DNA from 3 places in the Lentzea sp. NPDC060358 genome. Region 1 is predicted to be linked to each of the others. Evidence: riboswitches for the same ligand, from Rfam matches in the RefSeq annotation. Region 1 holds a riboswitch; each other region holds the start of a gene.
The links. Region 1 has a riboswitch for glycine ahead of gcvT (glycine cleavage system aminomethyltransferase GcvT). Riboswitches for the same ligand answer to the same signal wherever they lie in the genome.

Region 1 (7,570 bases):
TGCTTCCCGTCCAGCTCGGACGAGACCAGGTCGACGAGCACCAGGTGCACATCGGTGCCCCCGGTCAGCACCTTGACCCCGGCCGCGGCGACGTCGGTGGCGGACAACCGGTCGGCGAGGATTCGGGCGCCCTCGAGAGTGCGGCGCTGCCGGTCGGCGAACTCCGGCGAGGCGGCGTGCTTGAACGCCACGGCCTTGGCCGCCACGACGTGCTCCAGCGGCCCGCCCTGCTGTCCCGGGAACACCGCCGAGTTGATCTTCTTGGCGATGTCCGCGTCGTTCGACAGGATCACACCGCCACGAGGACCACCCAGGGTCTTGTGCGTGGTGGTCGTCGTGACGTGCGCGTGCGGCACGGGTGACGGGTGCAGCCCGGCGGCCACGAGGCCGGCGAAGTGCGCCATGTCGACCATCAGGAACGCGTCGACCGAGTCGGCGATCCGGCGGAACTCGGCGAAGTCCAGCTGGCGGGGGTAGGCCGACCAGCCGGCGACGATCAGCTTCGGCTTGTGCTCCACGGCCAGGCGCTCGACCTCGGCCATGTCGACCAGGCCGTCGGAGTCGGCCACGTGGTACGGCACGACGTTGTAGAGCTTGCCGGAGAAGTTGATGCGCATGCCGTGCGTGAGGTGGCCGCCGTGCGCCAGGTCCAGGCCGAGGATCGTGTCGCCGGGCTGGAGCAGGGCGAACATCGCGGCGGCGTTGGCCTGCGCGCCCGAGTGCGGCTGGACGTTGGCGAAGCCCGCGCCGAAGAGCGCCTTGATGCGCTCGATGGCCAGGCGCTCGATGACGTCGACGTGCTCGCAGCCGCCGTAGTAGCGGCGGCCGGGGTAGCCCTCGGCGTACTTGTTGGTGAGCACCGAGCCCTGGGCCTGCAGGACCGAGACGGGCGTGAAGTTCTCCGAGGCGATCATCTCGAGGGTGCCCTGCTGGCGCGCCAGCTCGGCGGCAACGGCCTCGGCGACCTCGGGGTCGTACTCCGCGAGGGAGGCGTTGAACTGCTCGGACATCTGGAAGATCTCCCTACTTGGCGCGCTTGTAGAACGGAAGTGCGACGACCTCGACCGGCTGCTTCTTGCCGCGGACGTCGACCAGCAGTGAGGTGCCCGGCTCGGAGCTCGCGCGGGACACGTAGGCCATGGCGACGGAGTAGCCGAGGGTCGGGGACAGCGCGCCCGACGTCACCCCGCCCACGACCTCGTCGCCGTTGAGGACCGCGTAGCCGTGCCGCGGGGCACGGCGCTCGGGCGTCTTCAGCCCGACCAGGACCGCGTCCACACCGGACTCCGCGACCTTGGCGAGCGCCTCGCGGCCCACGAAGTCGCCCGGCTTGTCGAGCTTCACCACGCGGCCCAGGTTGGCGTGGTACGGCGTCAGCGACGTCGTCAGCTCGTTGCCGTACAACGGCATCCCGGCCTCGAGGCGCAACGTGTCGCGGCAGCCGAGGCCGCACGGCTTGAGCTCGTGCGCCTCGCCGGCCGACAGCAGCGCCGCCCACACCGCGGGGGCGTCGGCGGGGGCGACGAAGAGCTCGAAGCCCTCCTCGCCGGTGTAGCCGGTGCGGGCCAGCAGCGCGTCGACGCCCGCGACCGTCGACGGGTACGAGGCGTAGTACTTGACCGTCGCGAGGTCCGTCCCGGTCAGGCCGGAGAGGATCTCGACGGACTTCGGGCCCTGGATCGCGATCAGCGCGTAGTCGGTGGACCTGTCGGCGACGACGGTGTCGAACCCGGCGGCGCGCTCGGCCAGCGCCTCGGCGACGACGGCGGCGTTCGAGGCGTTGGCGACGACCATGAACTCCTCGTCGCCCAGCCGGTACACGATCAGGTCGTCGACCACACCGCCGTCGGCCTGCGTGATCATCGTGTAGCGCGCCTTGCCGACGGCCAGCGCGGAGATGTGGCCGACCAGCGCGAAGTCGAGGGCCTCGCCCGCCTGCGGTCCGGTGAGGACGATCTCACCCATGTGCGTGAGGTCGAACAGGCCCGCGGTGGTGCGCACCGCGTGGTGCTCCGCGAGCTCGCTCGAGTAGCGCAGCGGCATCCGCCAGCCCGCGAAGTCGGTGAACATCGCGCCGAGCTGCTCGTGCTCGGCGTTCAGAGGCGTGAGGCGGGACATCAGAACGCTCCTCCAGGGTGCGCCGAAGAGCCGGACGCGGCCGGCTGAGGCAACAGAAGAATGACACGGTCCATCGGAGACTCCTCCACTAGAGCGAGCCTCCCCCTCTGTCATGAGCCTGAGAGCTTCGCCGCGCGGACGCGCGACTTGCACCGTGGGCGAGGCCGGTGGGCCTGCTTTCCAGAGTTGCCTTCGTCGTGCGGTACCTGCACCTGAGAGATTCCGGGGAGGAGTTGCTCCTTCGGCGCTCTCGCTGAAGAGAGCTCTCCCGCGCGACATCGACGGCCGTGTTCAGTTGTCAGCCCCAGACGCTAGCAGGCCAAACGTCACAACGGCACGCCCTGCGCGGTCTTCTCGACCACTTTGCGCTCGGCCCAGAACGACAGGAACGGGACCGTCCCGGCGAGCAGCACCAGCAGGGTGCCCTTGATCGACCAGCGCAGCTTCAGCGCCAGGTCGACGGAAAGCACCAGGTAGATGGCGTAGAGGAAGCCGTGGATCGGGCCGACGACCTTCATCGCGCCGCCCATGTCTGCGGCGTACTTGAGCACCATCGCCACGACCAGCAGCAGCAGGAAGACACCGACCACGTAAGCCATGACCCTGAACCGGGTCAACGCACCCTTCATCTGCCCGCCTTCGCTCAACGACCGTCCCGCGCGTGGAGGTCCGCGAGCATGCGGTTGTAGGCCGCGAGCTCCGCGTCTTCTTCGTCGTCGAAGTGCTCGACAGGCGCGGGTCTGACGGCGTCAACCGTAGTCACCGGCGTGGCGGCGGGTGCAACCGGCTCCGGTGCGGGGAGAGCCCCGTCACGGTTCTGGCGAGCCAGGCGGCGGAAGCGCCACACCATGAAGAGGGGGAAGAGGCCGAAGAGCGGCCACTGCAGCACGTACCCGAGGTTCTGGAAGGTGCCGCTGGCGGACTCGAAGCGCTGCCACTGCCAGTACGCGAGCCCGCAACACACGACCAGCGCCGCCAGACAGGCGAACGCGATCAGCAAGCGTTGGGGAGTAAGGAGGCCGCGCACGGCCTCCACACTACTTGGGTGAGGCCTCCGATCAGGAGGCCGCCCGTGAGGGTTGAGCGTCATGGGTACGGGGCTGCCGCCTCCGGCAGCCCGTCCGTCCTACGCCACGCCGTCCCGGCGCTGCCTCTGCAGACGTGCGACGCACCAGGCCGCGGCGGAGCCACGGCGAAGGTGCTGGAGAACCGTCATAGGTCCCAGGCGCCTCCCGAGGTCGGCGGGCGTCAGGCCGGCAGCGCGGTAGTCGAGCGCGCGCTGGTCCAGCGGGCTGATGCCCGCGTCCCACCACTGCTCGGCCTCGCTGACGTCACCGACGAGCTGCCAGTAGCTCGCTGCGGCGGCGAGCAACGCCTCGGGTGCCTCCGGCGCCCGCTTGCGCATCGCGGCCACGTAGGCCGGATCCGCCGAGTCGACCTTGACCAAGCCACGCGACCCGCTCCGTGCGGCACCCCGCTGCACGGGGATGCCTGGCGCCGAGGGGGGAGCCTCAGCGAGCCACGCGTTCTTGATCCGGTTCACCTCCTGCATCTCTGCGTCGTCAGACCGTTCAGCCGCCCACTGCTTCAAGAGCTCGTGGACCCCGGAGTCCTCGACCATCCATGCCTCCTCGTCGGTCGGGGATCGGCCATTGCAGCGGAAGGTATTCGGTAGGTCTGACAATCACCAGACCCTGAATCCCCAGAACACCCGTTACCAGTGCGTGATTGGCCGCATTCCACCCGTCCGGCTCAACGCGAACGGCCGAAGATCACCGTGGGTCACTAGCGAATCGGCGTCGCCGTCCCGAAGAGGCTCCTGATGAAGGTGATGATCGACTCCGCTCCGTCGCGCAGCCAGCCGAGCACCGTCTGGACCGCCCCGGCGGACTCCTCGGGCCGGGTGATCAGGAGGAACAGCACCAGCGCGACGACCGCCAGCACTAGCACCTTCTTGAGGTTCACAGGTACCTCTCCGTCCATGTCGCTCTCAGCTGAGGCGGCGGACCGCCGTGTCACCCGACATGCTCCCTCATTCACCCTTGCGATGAACAACGACCACGCCCAACTCGGGCGAGGTTCTGCCAGCGGCGCACGCCTGCACGGCGCCCGATGTCACCCGAATGGCGGCTAAAGAGGTCCCTGTCCAGCGCCGATGTCCTGGGCACGAGGTGAACACGGACTCCCTCGCATCCCACAGCTTGGACGAAGGCAGGTGCACCGGGCCTCACCCGGATGCCGAACCGCCGGCATCACGCTCCGTCACGCCTTCGTGGCGCTGTTTAATGCGCACCCGAACATTCATCCAATTACTCCGGACCGCCGCAGTTCCACAATTTCGGCGTCCGCCACACCCATGTCCGCGAGCACTTCCGCGGTGTCCGCCCCGGTCTCGGCCGGAGGGGTCGGAACCGCCGTCGGCGTGCGGTCGAACCGGGGTGCCGGAGCCGGGTGCACCGCCCCGGCGACGTCCACGAACACCTCCCGCGCGGCGTTGTGCGGGTGCCGCGCCGCCTCCTGCGGGCTCAGCACCGGCGCCAGGCACGCGTCGGTGTCCCCCGCGAGCTCGGCCCACTCGTCCCGCGTCCTGGTCTTCACCGCCGCCGCGATCCGTTCCCGCAGCTCGGGCCACTTCGCCGGGTCGTTGCGCGACGGCGCGTCCTGCAGCTCCAGCACGCGCACGAGGTCGGCGTAGAACTTCTCCTCCAGCGCGCCCACGGCCACGAACCGCCCGTCCGCGGCCTCGTAGACGTCGTAGAACGGCACGCCGCCGTCGAGCATGTTCTCGCCGCGCCCGCCGGACCACATGCCCGCGGACTTCATGCCGTGCAGGAACGTCGTCAGCAGCGCCGCCCCGTCGACCATCGCCGCGTCGACGACCTGGCCGCGCCCGGAGCGTTCCCGTTCGTACAGCGCCGCGAGCACGCCGAGGGCGAGCAGCAGCCCTCCCCCGCCGAAGTCGCCGAGCAGGTTGATCGGGAACGACGGCGGCCCGCCGGCCCGGCCCAGCGGCTCCAGCGCGCCGGCGACCGCGATGTAGTTGATGTCGTGCCCGGCGCGGTCGGCCAGCGGCCCGTCCTGACCCCAACCGGTCATGCGCCCGTATATGAGGCGCGGGTTGCGGGCGAGGCACTGCGCCGGCCCGATGCCCAGCCGTTCGGTGACGCCCGGCCGGAAGCCCTCGACCAGCACGTCCGAGCGCTCGACCAGCTTCAGCACCAGCTCCGAGCCCTCCGGCCGGCGGGTGTCGACCGCGATCGAGCGCCGGTTGCGGCCCAGGAAGTCGCCGGGAACCGTCGAGCGGCTCCCCGGCTTGTGCACCTGCACGACGTCCGCGCCCAGGTCGGCGAGCACCATGCAGGCGAACGGCGCGGGCGCGAGGCCCGCGAGCTCGACGACCTTCAGACCTTCGAGAGGACCGCTCACAGGGACCTCGCGATGATTTCCTTCATGATCTCGTTCGTGCCGCCGTAGATCCGCTGCACGCGGGCGTCGGACCAGGCACGGGCGATCGGGTACTCGTTCATGTAGCCGTAGCCGCCGAAGAGCTGCACGCACTCGTCGACGACCCTGGTCAGCCGGTCGGTGGCCCACCACTTCGCCATCGCCGCGGTCGGCACGTCGAGCTCGCCGCGCAGGTGCTTCTCGACGCACTCGTCGATGAACGCCCTGGTCACGGCCGCCTCGGTGGCGCACTCGGCGAGCTTGAACCGGGTGTTCTGGAACTTGATCAGCTCCTTGCCGAACGCCTGGCGCTCCTTCACGTACCTCAGCGTCATCTCCACCGCGGCCTCGATGCCCGCGATCGAGCAGACGCCGATGATCAGGCGTTCCTGCGGCAGCTGCTGCATGAGCTGGACGAACCCCTGGCCCTCCTGCTCGCCGAGGAGGTTCGAGGCGGGTACGCGCACGTCGTCGAAGAACAGCTCGGCGGTGTCCTGGCCCTTCATGCCGACCTTGTCGAGCACGCGGCCGCGCCGGATGTCCTTCTCCACCACGAGCAGGGAGATGCCCATCGCGCCCTGCGCCGGGTCGGTCTTGGCGACCACGACGACGAGGTCGGCGTGCACGCCGTTGGTGATGAACGTCTTCGAGCCGTTGATGACGTACTCGTCGCCGTCGCGCACGGCCTTGGTCCGGATGCCCTGGAGGTCGGAGCCCGCGCCGGGTTCGGTCATCGCGATCGCGCCGACGTACTCGCCGGACGCCAGCTTGGGCAGCCAGCGCCGCTTCTGCTCCTCGGTGCCGTAGGAGTTGACGTAGTGGGCGACGATCCCGCTGTGCACGCTGTTGCCCCACGCGCTGTCGCCGGCGCGTGCCTGTTCCTCGAGCAGTACGGCCTCGTGCGCGAACGTGCCGCCACCGCCGCCGTACTCCTCGGGGATGCTCAGGCACAGCAGCCCGAGCTCGCCGGCCTTGGTCCACAGCTCCCGGTCGACCTGCTTCTGCTCGGCGAAGCGCTCGACGTTCGGCGTGACCTCCTTCTCGAAGAACGTGCGCGCGAGCTGGCGCAACTGGTCCAGGTCGCTGTCCATCCACCGCGATCGACGCTCTGCCATGACCTCCACGAAACCACCGGCAGGTGATCCACGCCATGACCGGCGCGTGTCGCCGTCACGCGAAAAACTGAGCGAAATCGCCACCCCGTCGGCCAGACTCACCGGTATGGAGATCCATCAGGTCGCGCCCGGCGAGTGGCGACTGTGGCGCGACATCCGGCTGGAGGCGCTGTCGAGCGACCCCGAGGAGTTCGGGGCGACGCTGGCGGTCGAGCGGGAGTACGGCGAGACCGAGTGGCGCGACCGGGCCGCGGAGGGCCTGAAGGTCGTCGCGCTCGACACGACGCTCGACTCCGAGCCCGTCGCGCTGGTCGCGGCCACCGCCAAACCGGAGGGCCTCTACCTCTACTCGATGTGGGTGCGGCCCTCCCACCGCGGCCGCGGGCTCGGGGAGGCACTGGTCAGAGCCGTGCTGGAGTGGGCGGCCGGTGAGGGCTGGAAGGTCGTCACGCTGCGGGTGTGGGTGGACAACCTGCCCGCGCGCCGGCTCTACCGGCGGCTCGGGTTCGTGCAGGCCGAGGACCCGGAGTACATGAACTACCAGGTGAGCTAATCGGTCACCCTCCACGGTCATGGCCAGTGCGGTGGGCCGGGCCTAGCGTGGGTGCCATGAGCGAAGCCTTGATCTTCGACGCGGTGCGCACGCCGCGCGGCAAGGGCAAGCGCGGGTCGCTGCACAGCGTCCGGCCCGTCGAGCTGGCCGCCGGTGTGCTGCGCGCGCTGTCCGAACGCAACTCCCTCGACACCTCCGCGGTGGACGACGTCGTGTTCGGCGTGGTGTCCCCGCTCGGCGAGCAGGGCGGCGACATCGCCCGCACGGCCCTGCTGGCCGCCGGGTGGGACCAGCGCCCCGCCGGCGTGCAGCTCAACCGGTTCTGCGCGTCCGGCCTCGA
Region 2 (7,570 bases), on a different contig from region 1:
TCCGAGACGTCGTCGACGTCGCCCGACGACGCGAAGTCCACGAAGAACTGCCCCAGCAGACCGGTCGCGAGCCCCCAGCCGAGCGCCAGCACCGCGGTCGGGATCAGCAGACCCCACCACAGACCGGTCGTCGTCGTCTTGCGGAGCTCCGCCTGTACGAGGTTGCCCATCAGGCCCAACCACCCTGCTGCTGCTGGTAAGGATTCGGCGCCGGCGCGTGCCCGGCGTACTGGCCGCTGGTGAGCTGGAAGAACAGCCGCTCGAGGTCGACCTGCTCCTCCTGGATGCCGTAGATCGAGACGCCCGCCTTCAACGCGGTGTCCGCCACCTGCTTGGAGTCCACACCGGACACCGCGAGCCTGCCGTCGTGCAGCTGCTCGATCGCCTGCACGCCCTCGGAGCGAAGAGCGTTCGCGAGCGCGTTGGGATCCGACGGCTGCACGAGGACGCGCTTCTGCTGCGACTGCCGCAGTTGCTGCAACGGCCCGTAGAACATGGTCTGCCCGCGCGAGATGATCACCACCTGGTCGACGGTCTGCTCGACCTCCGCCAGCAGGTGGCTGGAGACCAGCACCGTGCGCCCCATGCGCGCGTAGGACTGCAGGAACGTGCGCAGCCACGCGATGCCCTCGGGGTCGAGGCCGTTCGCCGGCTCGTCGAGCACGAGCACCTGCGGGTCGCCGAGCAACGCCGTGGCGAGCGCGAGCCGCTGCTTCATGCCGAGCGAGAACCCGCCCACCTTGCGGTCGGCGGCGCTGCCCAGGCCGACCAGGCCGATGACCTGGTCGGCCTGCGCGTCCGGCACGCCGATGGCCGACGCGTACACGCGCAGGTGGTTGCGGGCCGTGCGGGCGGGGTGGAACCCCTGCGCCTCCAGCACCGCGCCCACCACGCGGCCGGGCTGGCCGAGCTGGTGGAACGGTCGTCCGTTGATCGTCGCCGTGCCCCCCGTCGGCTTGACGAGACCCAGCAACATCCGCAGGGTCGTCGTCTTGCCCGCGCCGTTGGGGCCGAGGAAGCCCGTCACGCTGCCGGGTGACACGGTGAAGCTCAGGTTCTGCACCGCGGTCACCGGACCGAACTGCTTGGTCAGGTTCTGGACCGCGATGAGGCCGCTGCCGTCATGCATGCGGCCCATCCTGCCTGACGGATCAGTCCCGCAAGGCGTGCTTCGGCCGGGACACGACGGGCGCTTCGGGCACCACCCGGGGTGCGGCGACCGAGATCGGCAGCTCGGCGGTCGTCTCGGCGGTCGTCTCCGCCGGGACGCCGATCACCCTCGAACGGGTGAAAGGGGCGCGCAGCGGCCGACGCCGTTCGCGGTGCGGCACCCCTTCGCCGATCAGGTGCCGGTGCGCGGTGTTCCAGACCTGGCACGGCCACCGGCGGTGCCGCCACCAGCCAGGACACGCCTCGCACCGGCTGTCCTCGTCGGGCTGGTGCACCTCCAGGAGCAGCCGCCAGCCGTCCGCGAGGCGGTTGATCTCCGCCCTGGCCAGCGGGACCAGCGCCTCGGCCTCACCGTGCTCGGCCGCCTTCTCCAGCTGTGCCAGCCGTTGCAGCACCGCGTCGCGCAGGACCTCGTCCATCACATCTTCGCCGTGGCCTGGTCGAGCAACGAGCCGAGCCGGCGCGTCTGGGTGGCGGACATCACAGCCGTCTCGCCCGGCGGCGTGACCAGCAGGACCCGGTCGTTCTCGACGAGAACGGTCATCGACCTGTCCCGGCCGAACGGGTCGTGGCAGTGGATCCATCCCTGTGGTTCAGCCATGGAATCTCCTATCGAGGCACACCCGACTCCGTCTTCATCGGCCGTCGCCCCTGCTCGCCGCACCGCGAGACCGGGAATTCACTCGTTTGCTGGACGAGCCCGACACGGGCGGTGGTCCAGTCGGGGAAACTTTTCCGTCGCGTTTGGGCGGGGGTGCTGGGCGCGCCACCGGGAAGCCCGCTATATTTGGTGACGGCGGCCCCGCTCCCAGTGACCCCCAGGCTGGTTGAGCGCGGCCGCCCTTTAATTTTCCCCTCTTTTTCCTGGCACCGCCTGTCGCGAAAAACCTGCTTGCGCCCCGGGGTCTCGTACGCTGTAAGTTGCTCGTACACCGTAAGGGGGACGAGATGACTTCGACGACCGCAGAGACCGGGGTGGCGCCGCACCCGCAGCGCTGGGCCGTGCTCGGCGTGCTCTGCCTGTCCGTGATGGTCGTGGTGCTGGACAACACCGTGCTGAACGTGGCGATCCCGTCGATCTCCACCGGGCTGCGGGCCGGCACCGCCGACGTTCAGTGGATGATCAACGCCTACTCGCTCGCGCTGGCGGGCCTGCTGCTCACGACCGGGTCGCTGAGCGACCGGTTCGGCCGCAAGAAGGCGCTGCTGACGGGGCTGGTGCTGTTCGGCGCCGGGAGCGCCGTGGCGGCCTACGCCGGCTCGTCCGAGGCGCTGATCGCGGCGCGCGGGTTCATGGGGATCGGCGCCGCGGTGCTGATGCCGGGCACGCTCGCCGTGCTCATGCAGCTGTTCGACGACCGGGAACGACCCAAGGCCATCGGCATCTGGGCCGCCGTGTCGAGCCTCGGGTTCGCGGCGGGGCCGGTGATCGGCGGCGCGCTGATCAAGCACTTCTGGTGGGGCTCGGTGTTCCTGATCAACGTGCCGGTGGCGGTCCTCGCGATCGCGGCCGTCGCGTTCCTGGTGCCGGAGTCGAAGGACCCGGCCGTGCGCAGGCCCGACGTGGTCGGCTCGGTGCTGTCGATCATCGGCATGGTGGCGCTCGTGTACGCGGTGATCTCGGTGCCGGAGCACGGCTTCGGCTCACCGGAGTTCGGCGTGCCGGTCGCCGTCGGCCTCGTGACGATGGCCGGGTTCGCCTGGTGGGAACGGCACACCGCCGAGCCGATGCTCGACCTCGCGTTCTTCTCCGACCGCCGCTTCACCGGCGCGGTGGCGTCGGGCGTGCTGGCGGCGTTCGGCATGGCGGGCTCGCTCTTCCTGCTGACGCAGCACCTGCAGGGCGTGCTCGGCTACAGCCCGCTGGAGGCGGGCGTCCGCGTGGCACCGATGGCGATCGCGTTGCTCGTCACCAGCAACACGCTGGGCCAGCTCGTGGTGAGGCTGGGCGCCGGGAAGGCGATCCTGCTCGGCATGACGATCGTCGCGGCGGGCGTGGCGCTGCTGCCGGTCGGCACCACCTACCCGCCGACGCTGGCCGGACTGGTCCTGATCGGCGTCGGGGTCGGGGTGTCGCAACCGGTCGCGGTCAACGCGCTGATGGGGTCGATCCCGCCGGAACGCGCCGGCATCGCCTCCGGCCTGTCGGGCACGCTGACGGAGCTGGGCTCCTCGTTCGGCATCGCGGTGCTCGGCGCGCTGCTGTCGGCGCGGTTCGCGGCCTCGCTGCCGGACGGCGTTCCCGGCCGGTCGCTGAGCGAGGCCCTGCACAGCGGCGCGGACGTCACCGTCGTGCGCGAGGCGTTCTCCAGCGGCATGGGAGTCAGCCTGGCGATCGGCGCCGTCGGGGTGTTCCTGGGAGGTGTTGTGGCCAGCGTGTTGCTGCGGCGTGCCTAATATCGCTGTTCGTGGACAGCGTGTGGTTCGGCAAGCCCAGGCCCAGCAGCGGCCAGCCCCTCGGCCTGAGCCGTGAGGCGATCGTGCGCAAGGCGTTGGAGCTGCTGGACGAGCACGGCATGCAGAAGCTCTCCATGCGCAACCTCGCCGCGCAGCTCGGCGCGGCCCCGATGTCGCTGTACTGGCACGTCCCGACGAAGGACGCGCTGATCGAGCTCTGCCTGGACGAGATCTACGGCGAGTTCGACCTGCCGGCTCCCGGCGCGGAGTGGGAGCCGGCACTGCGCGGGATGATGCACACGCTGCGCCGTCTCGCGCAGAAGCACCCGTGGTGGGTGCGGGCCATCGGGGAGCACACGACCATCGGCCCGAACGCGGTGGCGATGTCGGACGCGATGCTCGAACCCATGCGCGCGGCCGGGCTGACGATGGCGGAGGCGGCCCTGTCGGCGTCGACGGTGTCGAGCTTCGTCATGGGATTCGCGATCGCCGAGGTGAACTTCGCCGGCGCGGGCAAGATGGACCAGCCGCCGCCGGACCTGGGCAAGATCGCCGACCTGTACCGGGACAAGCACCCCCGCTACGTCGAGATGCTGGACGATCCGGCGGTGTGGTCGCTCGAGGGGCAGTTCGAGTTCGGGCTGGACTGCGTGATCGACGGCATCAAGGCCCGCGTCGCGGCCCTCAGATAGGCGAAACCCCCGCAGCGATTCACGCGTGCGGGGGCCTCATTCATCCGGTTGGTCTTCAGACGACGGACTCCAGCGGCGTGTGCGCGAGGCCGGTCGCCTCGGCCACCGGGCCGTTGGTCAGCTGTCCGGCGTGGACGTTCAGGCCGAGGGCGAGCGAACGGTCGTCCTTCAACGCCGTCTCCCAGCCCTTGTCGGCCAGCGCGACGGCGTAGGGCAGCGTCACGTTGGTCAGCGCGTAGGTCGACGTGCGCGGCACGGCGCCGGGCATGTTCGCCACGCAGTAGAACACCGAGTTGTGCACCTCGTAGGTCGGCTCGGCGTGCGTGGTGGCGCGGGAGTCCTCGAAGCAGCCGCCCTGGTCGATCGCGATGTCGACGAGCACCGAACCCGGCTTCATCTCGGCGACCAGCGCGTTCGAGACGAGCTTCGGGGCCGCGGCGCCCGGCACCAGCACGGCGCCGATGACCAGGTCGGCCTCGCGGACGGCCTGCTCCACGGAGAACGCGTTGGACGCGAGCGTGCGCAGCCGGCCCTGGAACTGGGCGTCGACCTGCCGCAGGCGGTCGACGTTGGTGTCGAGGATCTGCACGTCCGCGCCCATGCCGACGGCGATCGTGGCGGCGTTGACGCCGGCCACGCCACCACCGATGACGACCACGCGGGCCGGGGCGACACCGGGGACGCCACCGGGCAGCACGCCGCGGCCACCGGAGGGCTTCATCAGCGCGAACGCGCCGACCTGCGGGGCGAGCCTGCCCGCGACCTCGGACATCGGGGCGAGCAGCGGCAGCGCGCGGTTCGGCAGCTGCACGGTCTCGTAGGCGATGGCCGTTGTGCCGGACGCCAGCAGCGCCTCGGTCAGCGGCTTGTCGGCGGCGAGGTGGAGGTAGGTGAAGAGCGTCTGGCCGGCGCGCAGGCGCGGGTACTCCTCGGCGATCGGCTCCTTGACCTTGAGGACCAGGTCGCCCTCGGCCCACACGTCGTCGGCGGTCGCGAGGACCTTGGCGCCCGCGGCGAGGTACTCCTCGTCCGTGATCGCGGAGCCCAGACCGGCGCCCTGCTCGACGAACACGTCGTGGCCGCGGCTCGTCAGCTCGTGCGCACCGGCAGGGGTGAGAGCGACGCGGTACTCGTGGTTCTTGATCTCGCGGGGAACTGCGATCCGCACGATGACTCCTCCGTTCGGTGGCCGACATCTCACAATGTGGGGCAGTGGGAAGGTCATGTCACTGTGCTGATCGCACTATCCAAGACGGGTGTGGTTGTTCATCTAGGACAGAGCTACTTGGTTTGCGCTCGCGTGTGACTCGACCCCGTTCGCGTTGACACCCGGCGGGGCCCGCACATAGCGTGCGCCCCGAGAACTGAAGACCGGCCGCGGTGCCTCCGTGCACCACAACCCGAGTGGGAGAGACCTCGACGAGCTGAGTCGGGGCGCCGAAGGGGCAAGCTCCCGCACACTCTCAGGCAGCAAGACCGCTCGGGGTAGGCAACTCTGCACGGCGGAGGGGGCGCAAGTGTCCCGACCCGTCACGACGCAGAGGAGTCGCCGTGCAGTTCCCCGAGAACCTGCTCTACACCACCGAGCACGAGTGGGTCGACTGGACGCCGGGCACCCAGGACCCGCTGACCTGCGGAATCACCGAGTACGCCGCGGACGCCCTCGGAGACATCGTCTTCGTCCAGCTGCCCGACGTCGGTGCCGAGGTGATCACCAACGAGGTGTGCGGCGAGCTCGAGTCGACCAAGTCCGTCAGCGACCTGTTCTCGCCCGTCACCGGTGAGGTGATCGAGGTCAACAGCGCCGTCGTGGACGACCCGGCGATCGTCAACAGCGACCCGTACGGCGCCGGCTGGCTGTTCAGGGTCCGCGTCGAGTCGGCGGAGAACCTGCTCACGGCGGCGAAGTACGCCGAGCTGACCAAGTCCGACTGACACCGGTCCGACTGACCGCCCCACCACCACGAAGGACTGATCAGTGGCGATCAGCGTTTTCGACCTCTTCTCCGTCGGCATCGGACCGTCGAGCTCCCACACGGTCGGCCCGATGCGCGCGGCGGCGATGTTCGTCGACAAGCTCGGCGAGCGCGCGTCCACCGTGGACCGCGTGCACGTCGAGCTCTTCGGCTCGCTCGGCGCGACCGGGCACGGCCACGGCAGCCCCAAGGCCGTGTTCCTCGGCCTCGAGGGCAACCTGCCGGAGGAGGTCGACCCGGCGGTCGCCGCCGGCCGCGTCGAGGAGATCGTCGCGAGTGGACGGTTGCGGCTCGGCGGCGCGCACGAGATCGGCTTCCGGCACGACCGCGACCTCGTCATGCACCGCCGCAAGTCGCTCCCGTTGCACCCCAACGGGATGAGCTTCGAGGCGTTCAGCGGCGGGGTGTCGGTCGAGCACGCCGTCTACTACTCGATCGGTGGCGGGTTCGTCGTCGACGAGAACGCCTCCGGCACCGACCGCATCAAGCCCGACTCCACGCCGTTGCCGCACCCGTTCCTCACCGGCGACGAGCTGCTCGCGCGCTGCCGCGAGACGGGCCTGTCGATCAGCGAGATCATGATGGCCAACGAGCTGTCGTGGCGGACCGAGGCCGAGGTGCGGTCGGGGCTCCTGCACATCTGGCACGTCATGCAGGAGTGCGTCGAGCGCGGCTGCACCGAGCACGGCACCCTGCCCGGCGGCCTGAAGGTGCGCCGCCGGGCCGCCGAGATGCGCAAGCGGCTGGAGGGCGAGCACTTCGTCACCGACCCGCTGCGCGTCATGGACTGGGTGACGCTCTTCGCGCTGGCCGTCAACGAGGAGAACGCGGCGGGCGGCCGGGTCGTCACCGCGCCCACCAACGGCGCGGCCGGCATCGTGCCGGCGGTCCTGCACTACTACACGCGGTTCGTGCCGGGGGCCGATGACGACGGCGTGGTCCGGTTCCTGCTCACCGCGGGCGCGATCGGCGTGCTGTTCAAGGAGAACGCGTCGATCTCCGGCGCCGAGGTCGGCTGCCAGGGCGAGGTCGGCTCGGCCTGCTCGATGGCCGCCGGCGGTCTCGCCGAGGTGCTCGGCGGCACCCCGGAACAGGTCGAGAACGCGGCCGAGATCGCCATGGAGCACAACCTGGGCCTGACGTGCGACCCGATCGGCGGCCTGGTGCAGATCCCGTGCATCGAACGCAACGCCGTCGCGTCGATCAAGGCGATCACGGCCGTGCGCATGGCTTTGCGCGGCGACGGCTCGCACTTCGTGTCGCTCGACAAGGTCATCAAGACCATGCGCGACACGGGCAAGGACATGTCGGTGAAGTACAAGGAGACGGCCCGCG
Region 3 (7,570 bases), on a different contig from region 1:
TGCTGCGGTAGCCGGCCTCGATCGCCGTCGTGACCGCACCGGCCACCTGGTCCTCCGGCACCTGGAAGACGCCGAAGCCGAGTTGGGGGATCCGTACTCCGTTGTTCAACGAGATCAGCGGAACCATGTGCGTAGCTTCGCACCGTTGTAGACCTCGTGCATGGAGTTGATGATGTCGATCAACTCCCGGCGCAGCCCGGCCGGTGCGAGCACCTCGACGTCCGAGCCGAATTTCAGCAGGTCGGCGACGGCGTGGCGGGTCGACTCGGTCGGGAAGCCGAACGCCTCGCCGGGCTGCGGGGCGATCTCGCGGACGACCCGCGCCTGGTGGCCGCTCAGCAGGTACTGGGTCTTGTCGAGGCCCGACCGGGTCATCCGCACGGTGATGCGCTCGCCGTACATGCGCGCCTCGAACTGCTCGGACCACTCCGCCCAGTACCGCGCGAGGTCGAAGTCGGCGGGGCGGTCGAAGGTGCCGCCCGTCGGGTGCAGCTCCAGGACGCGCGACACCCGGTAGGTGCGGCCGCTGCCGACGAAGTACCACGTGCCCGCCTTGAGGACCAGACCGTACGGGTCGACCTCGCGCTCGACGACGTCGTTGCCCCACCGCCGGTAGGTCATCCGCACCCGGCGCTGCTCCCAGACGGCGTCGGCGATCGTGGCGAGGTGCCCGGTGGGTTCGTCGCCGCGGAACCACGACGGGGTGTCGAGGTGGAAGCGCTGGCGGATCTGCTCGGCCCGGTCGCGCAGCTCGGTCGGCAGCGCCGCGAGCAGCTTGAGCTGCGCGGCGGCGGCGACCTCCTTCAGCCCCAGGTCGGCGGCGGGGCCGGGCAGCCCCGCGAGGAACAGCGACTGGGCCTCGGCGGAGGTGAGGCCGGTCAGCCGGGTGCGGTAGCCGTCGACGAGCTGGTAGCCGCCGGCCGGGCCGCGGTCGGCGTAGACGGGGATGCCGGCGGCGCTCAGCGAGTCGATGTCGCGGTAGATGGTGCGGGGCGAGACCTCGAGTTCCGCCGCCAGCTCGTCCGCAGTCATGCGGCCTCTCGACTGGAGGAGCAGGAGCACCTGCATGAGGCGGCTGGACTTCATCCTCTCAACCTGACACGAACTGTCAGGAAAACGCCACCGACATGCGGAACCCGGTCACGCCGAAGCCCTGCCTCGCAACCACGGGTCCGAGGCAGGGCTTCGCGGGGGTCTCAGCAGCAGGAGAGGAGTTCCGAGGGGCGCACAGTCGTCGCCGCGTCGTCGTCCAGGATGGCCTGGATCATCTGGTCCCATCCGGGAGTCGCACCGCCAGCCGCGTGCAGTGCGGAACGGACCCGCAGATGCGCCTGGCGCAGAGCGTCGGGGGAGTCGTCGGCGTCGAGGTGCAGGCAGAACTCGACAGTGCCGTCTTCCAGGTTGGCGCCGATGTCCGCGTCCTCGATGCCCGGTTCGCTTTGCAGCGCGTCCATCACGGCCTCCAGGTGGTTTTCCAGATCCCTGGCAACGGCCGAGGATACGCAGGTCACCTCGACGTAGTACGAGCGTGCCATCAAGCGTCCTCCCTCCAGCATCCGTTCCTCTTCAGCCATCCTCGCAGGTTGCGTGTGTAATTCGAGTTCGACGGGGTTAACTTCACTGTCTTGAAACATGCATCGTGTGGTGGGCCGCATCTGGCTTTGAAGTACTTCTTCCCCTTCTCCACCCGCCAGCCTTGCTTCTCAAGGCTGCGCAGCAGTCCCTCCAGGTCAGGATCCGGATGCTTCGGCCGCGGCACGAGTCTCCAATCGAGTGACCAGGTCTCATGCTCGATGAGGGATCGCCCCGGCCGCCCAACCCGTTACCACGGTGGGCAGCGTGGCATCTCTGCCCCCTGAGACCAGTACAGACCACATCGGAAGCCACTGGGCGACCACTTGAGCGTTTTCACCCAAAAGAGCTTCGAGCGGTTCGACAATCGGAAGACCTATGCCAGATTCCATTCCGTTGTGCCGCACACGCCCCAACGGAACCGCACGACTCGTGTGTACCTATGCGGTTGAACGAACTGTTCCTCGCTTGAACGCCAACACGTCGGCGACTCGCAAAAAGATCATCAAACCTGACACGAACTGTCAGGAATTGCCAGCACAGTGGTCCCCATGAAGGCAACAGGAACCATCGCCGTGAAGAGCTGGGACGAGAACACGTGGGACGGCCGCTCCTACAAGGAGGTCGAGGGCCGCAAGCTGACCGAGGCGCACGTCCAGTTCTCGTACGCGGGTGACATCACCGGTACCGGCAGCTGCCGGTACCTCATGTACTACGGCGACGACGTCGCGTGGACGACCGCGCTCGAGGAGATCACGACCGACGACGGCACGCTGGTGCTGCGGCACGTCGGCGCCTACCGGAACTCTGTGGAGGGCACCATCGAGGTCGTCGACGGCACCGGGAAGTTCCTCAAGGCGCGAGGTGCGGTCACCGTCGGCTGGGCGGAGGACGGCAGCGGCACCTACACCCTGGAGTACGAGGTCTGAGCGACGACCGCGCCCCCGTCCACGACGCCGCCGAGGAGTAGCTTCCCCGCCTGTGAACGACTGGCTGGCGGACACCCGGACCTCCTACGACACCGTGGCGCGCAGCTACGCCGACCACACGCGCGGGCTGCTCGACGGGCTGCCGCACATGCGGGCGGCCTTGTGGTTGTTCGCCGAGGAGGTGGACGGGCCGGTCGCGGACGTCGGCTGCGGGCCCGGCGACATCACGGCGCGGCTGCACGGGCTCGGCGTGGACGCGTTCGGGATCGACCTCTCCCCCGCGATGGTCGCGCTGGCCCGCGCGACCCACCCCGGGCTGCGGTTCGAGGTGGGGTCGATGACCGAGCCGCTCGGCACGGCGGTGGGCGGGATCCTGTCGTGGTGGTCGCTGATCCACGTGCCCGACGACGAGGTGCCCGGCGTGTTCGGGCACTTCCGGGAAGCGTTGCGCCCCAACGGGTTGCTGCAGGTCGGCTTTCACGTCGGCGACCGGGCGAACCTCAAGACCCAGGGCTACGGCGGGCTTCCGATGCGCGTGCACGTCCATCTGCGGCCGCCGGAGCGCGTGGCCGGGTGGCTGCGCGACGCCGGGTTCACCGTCGAGGCGCGGTGGCTGCTCGGCGACGACGGCGCGATCCTGTTCGCCCGGCGCGGGTGAGACCATCTGCCGGTGCCAGAAGTCGTAGCGGAAGAACAGACCTGCCAGCGGTGCGGTGAGACGGTCGAGCTGGAGACCGGGGACTTCGAGCTGTTCGAGCGGATGCACCCCGACTGCTTCCACTTCGCGTTCGAGCACGACCTGGCCGAACCGGGCCTGGGCACCGACCAGAACTGCGGTGACGAGGCCTGCCCCGTCTGAGAAACGGGACAGGGGCGCACCCCCGAGTGCGCCCCTGTCCGCCGGACGTCCGGATCAGCTGCTGTAGGCCTCGAGCGGCGGGCAGGAGCAGACCAGGTTCCGGTCGCCCTTCGCGCCGTCGATGCGGCGGACGGGCGGCCAGATCTTCGGCGCCGCGGTGCCCGCCGGGTAGACGGCCTCCTCGCGCGTGTACGGGTGGTTCCACTCGCCCACGGTCACGCTGGCCGCGGTGTGCGGGGCGTTGCGCAGCGGGTTGTCCTCCACCGGCCACTCGCCCGCGCCCACGCGGTCGATCTCGCGCTTGATGGCGATCATGGCGTCGATGAACCGGTCGATCTCGGCCAGGTCCTCGGACTCGGTCGGCTCGACCATCAGGGTGCCGGCGACCGGGAACGACATCGTCGGGGCGTGCAGGCCGTAGTCGGCGAGCCGCTTCGCCACGTCGTCCACCGTCACGCCCGTCGCCTTGGTCAGCGGGCGCAGGTCGAGGATGCACTCGTGGGCCACGAAGCCGCCCTCGCCGGTGTAGAGGACCGGGTAGTGCTCGTCCAGCCGCCGCGCCACGTAGTTCGCCGCGGCCACGGCGGTCAGGGTCGCGCGGCGCAGGCCGTCGCCGCCCATCATGCGCACGTAGGCCCACGAGATCGGCAGGATCGACGCGGAACCCCACGGGGCGCCCGCGATCGGGCCGACACCGGTGGCCGGGCCCGCGGTGGGCTGCAGCGGGTGGTTCGGCAGGAACGGCGCCAGGTGGGACTTCACGCCGATCGGGCCGACGCCGGGACCACCGCCGCCGTGCGGGATGCAGAACGTCTTGTGCAGGTTCAGGTGCGAGACGTCCGAGCCGAACTTGCCGTAGCGGGCCAGGCCGATCAGCGCGTTGAGGTTCGCGCCGTCGACGTACACCTGGCCGCCCGCGTCGTGGACCAGGCCGCAGACCTCGCGGACGGTGTCCTCGTACACGCCGTGCGTCGACGGGTAGGTGATCATGATCGCGGCCAGGTCGTCGGCGTGCTCCGCGACCGTGGAACGCAGGTGGCCCATGTCGATGTTGCCCTTGTCGTCGCACTTCACGACGACGACGCGCATGCCGGCCATGACGGCGGACGCGGCGTTGGTGCCGTGGGCGGACGACGGGATCAGGCAGACGTCGCGCGCGGCGTTGCCGTTGGCGCGGTGGTAGGCGCGGATCGCGAGCAGGCCGGCGAACTCACCCTGCGAGCCGGCGTTGGGCTGCAGCGACACGGCGTCGTAGCCGGTGACCTCGGCGAGCCAGGCCTCCAGGTCCGACACGATCTTCAGCAGCCCGGCCGCGTCCTCGACGGGCGCGAACGGGTGCAGCGTCGAGAACTCCGGCCACGTGATGGACTCCATCTCCGCGGTGGCGTTCAGCTTCATCGTGCAGGAGCCGAGCGGGATCATGCTGCGGTCCAGGGCGACGTCCTTGTCGGACAGCGCGCGCAGGTAGCGCAGCAGCGCCGTCTCGGAGCGGTGCGCGTGGAAGACCGGGTGGGTCAGGTAGTCGGACGTGCGGCGCAGGTCGGCCGGGATGCCGTCCGCGGTGTCGGCGTCGATGGCGTCCACGTCGGACCCCGTGACGCCGAAGGCCTCCCACACCGCGACGACGTGCGCGCGGGTGGTCTTCTCGTCGCAGGCGATGGCCACGACGTCGTCGTCGACCTTGCGGAGGTTGATGCCGGCCTCGCGGGCCTTGGCGACGACCTCGGCGGCCCTGCCCTCGACGCGGACCTCGACGGTGTCGAAGAACTCGCCGTGCACGACCTCGAGGCCCGCCTCGCACAGGCCCGTGGCGAGCACGGTGGCCAGGCGGTGCACGCGGGTCGCGATGGCGCGCAGGCCCTCGGGGCCGTGGTAGACGGCGTACATGGACGCGATCACGGCCAGCAGCACCTGCGCGGTGCAGATGTTCGACGTGGCCTTCTCGCGGCGGATGTGCTGCTCGCGCGTCTGCAGCGCGAGGCGGTAGGCCAGGGAGCCGTCGGCGTCGACGGAGACGCCCACGAGACGGCCGGGCAGCTGGCGCTCCAGACCGGACCGGACGGCCATGTAGCCGGCGTGCGGGCCGCCGAAGCCGATCGGCACGCCGAAGCGCTGGGTGGTGCCGACGACGACGTCCGCGCCGATCTCGCCGGGCGCGCGCAGCAGCGTCAGCGCCAGCAGGTCGGCGACGACGACGGCCTGCGCGCCGGCCGCGTGGATCTCCTCGATGAGCGCCTTCTGGTCGCGCACCACACCGGACGCGCCGGGGTAGGACAGCAGCACGCCGAAGAAGTCGCCGCCCAGGCCCAGGCCCTCGATGCCCTGCGACAGGTCGGCGACGACGATCTCGATGTCGAGCGGCTCGGCGCGCGTCTCGATCACGGCCAGCGTCTGCGGCAGCGTGTCGGCGTCGATGACGAACTTGGAGGACTTGGACTTGCCTGCCCGGCGCACCAGCGTCATCGCCTCGGCGGCGGCGGTCGACTCGTCCAGCATGGACGCGTTCGCGACCGGCAGGCCCGTCAGGTCGCCGACCATCGTCTGGAAGTTCAGCAGTGCCTCGAGGCGGCCCTGGGAGATCTCCGGCTGGTACGGCGTGTAGGCGGTGTACCAGGCGGGCGACTCGAGGACGTTGCGCAGGATCACGCCCGGCGTCACGGTGTCGTAGTAGCCCAGGCCGATCATCTGCGTCATCGGCCGGTTCCGGGAGGCGAGCTCGCGCAGCTCGGCGAGCGCCTCGGTCTCGGTGGCCGGCGCGGGCAGGTCCAGCACGAGGTCGCGTTCGTGGATGGACGGCGGAACCGCGTGCTGCGCCAGCTCCTCCAGCGACCCGACGCCGATGACGTCGAGGATGCGCGCGAGCTCGGCGGGGCGCGGGCCGACGTGGCGGTCGGCGAACGGGGTGCCGTGCTCGAGAGCGGCGAGCGGAATGCGGTCCTGCGTCATCAAACGCCTCCGGGGGCTGCGGGCACACGTGTCCTGGTGCCCTCCCCGCTCTGTCCGTACCCCGAGGGGCGCCTGAGAGGTTCACCCGCTGTGGGAGCGGGCTTTCACCGTCGGCGGGATCCCCTGGCGGGGCTCCACTTTCCAGAGGCGTCTCGCTCGGGCGGTCCTGGGTGCCTGAGAGGTTCCCGGGGAGGGACTTGCTCCTTCGGCGCCGGGCTCGGGGCCCGGTCTCTCCCGCCTGAGTTCAGCGACTACCCGAGAAGAATACCCGCAGGCCGCCCAGCTAGTCCCTAGTGACGCGGCCTACATCTCAGCACCAAGACCGCTCAAGGCCCCCGAGACGGGGTCCTCGGGGTCGTCGCGCAGCGCCACGAGCAAGTGCCGGGTGCCCACGACGTCGTCCCCGCGCCGGGCCGCGACGAGCTTGGCCCGCTCGACCGCGCGGTCCACGGACCCGCCGGCGGGCAGCGCCGCCCGGTCCACTCCCGCCTGGCGCAGGGCGGTCGCGCCGCCGGACTCGAACTCCGGCTTCAGCCTCCTGCCCGCGGCGCTCAGCTGGTGGTCGAGCGTCAGCACCGCGGCGACGAGGTCGGCGGACGAGACGGGCCGCTCCCCGGCGACGGCGAGCCGTTCGGCCTCATTGCGGACCGCGGTGAGCACCGGCCCGCCCAGCCCCTGGCCGCGCACGACGAGCTTCGTCAGCCACCGCACGTACCCGCCGCCGGACTCCCCCTCCAGCGCCCCCGCCTTGCGCAGCAGCCACACGGCGGGCGCCTCCTCCGGTTCGGCCGCCTCCCGCACGGCCGCGGCGACGGCCTCGACGTCGACGCGCCGCACCACCATCAGGTCCGCCACCCGCCCGAACTCGAGCGACAGCAGAGCGAGCGACAGGTGGGTCGTGGTCAGCACGCCGTCACCGGCCTGGCCGACCGCCGCTGCGAGGCACGCGTCGAGCGCGACGCTGGGAGGCAACGCGGTCTCGACGCGGGCCTGGTGGTGCGCGGCGCGCATCAGCGCGGTGACCTCGGGCCCGGCCTCGGCGGGACCGCCGTCGCCACCGGCCCAGTGCTCGGTGCCGCGCGCCATCGCCTGGGCCCGCAACGACTTGACCCCGAGCTTGCGGCCGGGACCGGTCGTGTCGGTGAGCGCGATCAGCAGGTTCTCGGTGCCGACGAACCCGAACTCGAGCCGGAACGCCCGCTGCACGGCGGCGGCCAGCACTTTCACGACCTGCGGGGAAGGAGTGGGGGTCATGGCGGCAACG

Region 2: linked by a shared signal. The riboswitch ahead of gcvH (glycine cleavage system protein GcvH) and the one ahead of gcvT (glycine cleavage system aminomethyltransferase GcvT) in region 1 are both predicted to bind glycine.
Region 3: linked by a shared signal. The riboswitch ahead of gcvP (aminomethyl-transferring glycine dehydrogenase) and the one ahead of gcvT (glycine cleavage system aminomethyltransferase GcvT) in region 1 are both predicted to bind glycine.

Annotation. Positions count from the first base shown of each region.
Region 1 covers NZ_JBHXCW010000236.1:3,951-11,520, reverse strand. The annotation lists partial or broken gene glyA (serine hydroxymethyltransferase) at 1-1,010, opposite strand, end outside; gene gcvT (glycine cleavage system aminomethyltransferase GcvT) at 1,024-2,118, opposite strand; glycine riboswitch at 2,216-2,308, opposite strand; glycine riboswitch at 2,309-2,399, opposite strand; gene ACFWGZ_RS33715 (DUF3817 domain-containing protein) at 2,445-2,747, opposite strand; gene ACFWGZ_RS33710 (hypothetical protein) at 2,762-3,118, opposite strand; gene ACFWGZ_RS33705 (helix-turn-helix transcriptional regulator) at 3,245-3,739, opposite strand; gene ACFWGZ_RS33700 (hypothetical protein) at 3,904-4,083, opposite strand; gene ACFWGZ_RS33695 (CaiB/BaiF CoA transferase family protein) at 4,420-5,544, opposite strand; gene ACFWGZ_RS33690 (acyl-CoA dehydrogenase family protein) at 5,541-6,677, opposite strand; gene ACFWGZ_RS33685 (GNAT family N-acetyltransferase) at 6,784-7,230, shown strand; gene ACFWGZ_RS33680 (acetyl-CoA C-acetyltransferase) at 7,287-7,570, shown strand, end outside.
Region 2 covers NZ_JBHXCW010000163.1:9,747-17,316, forward strand. The annotation lists gene ACFWGZ_RS28335 (hypothetical protein) at 1-170, opposite strand, end outside; gene ACFWGZ_RS28340 (ABC transporter ATP-binding protein) at 170-1,129, opposite strand; gene ACFWGZ_RS28345 (hypothetical protein) at 1,152-1,589, opposite strand; gene ACFWGZ_RS28350 (hypothetical protein) at 1,589-1,771, opposite strand; gene ACFWGZ_RS28355 (MFS transporter) at 2,119-3,567, shown strand; gene ACFWGZ_RS28360 (TetR/AcrR family transcriptional regulator) at 3,579-4,259, shown strand; gene ald (alanine dehydrogenase) at 4,315-5,427, opposite strand; glycine riboswitch at 5,655-5,748, shown strand; gene gcvH (glycine cleavage system protein GcvH) at 5,811-6,194, shown strand; gene ACFWGZ_RS28375 (L-serine ammonia-lyase) at 6,238-7,570, shown strand, end outside.
Region 3 covers NZ_JBHXCW010000170.1:9,826-17,395, forward strand. The annotation lists gene ACFWGZ_RS28955 (aldo/keto reductase) at 1-127, opposite strand, end outside; gene ACFWGZ_RS28960 (helix-turn-helix transcriptional regulator) at 115-1,086, opposite strand; gene ACFWGZ_RS28965 (hypothetical protein) at 1,197-1,574, opposite strand; gene ACFWGZ_RS28970 (DUF3224 domain-containing protein) at 2,124-2,501, shown strand; gene ACFWGZ_RS28975 (class I SAM-dependent methyltransferase) at 2,554-3,159, shown strand; gene ACFWGZ_RS28980 (hypothetical protein) at 3,172-3,360, shown strand; gene gcvP (aminomethyl-transferring glycine dehydrogenase) at 3,415-6,306, opposite strand; glycine riboswitch at 6,458-6,553, opposite strand; partial or broken gene ACFWGZ_RS28990 (Clp protease N-terminal domain-containing protein) at 6,610-7,570, opposite strand, start outside.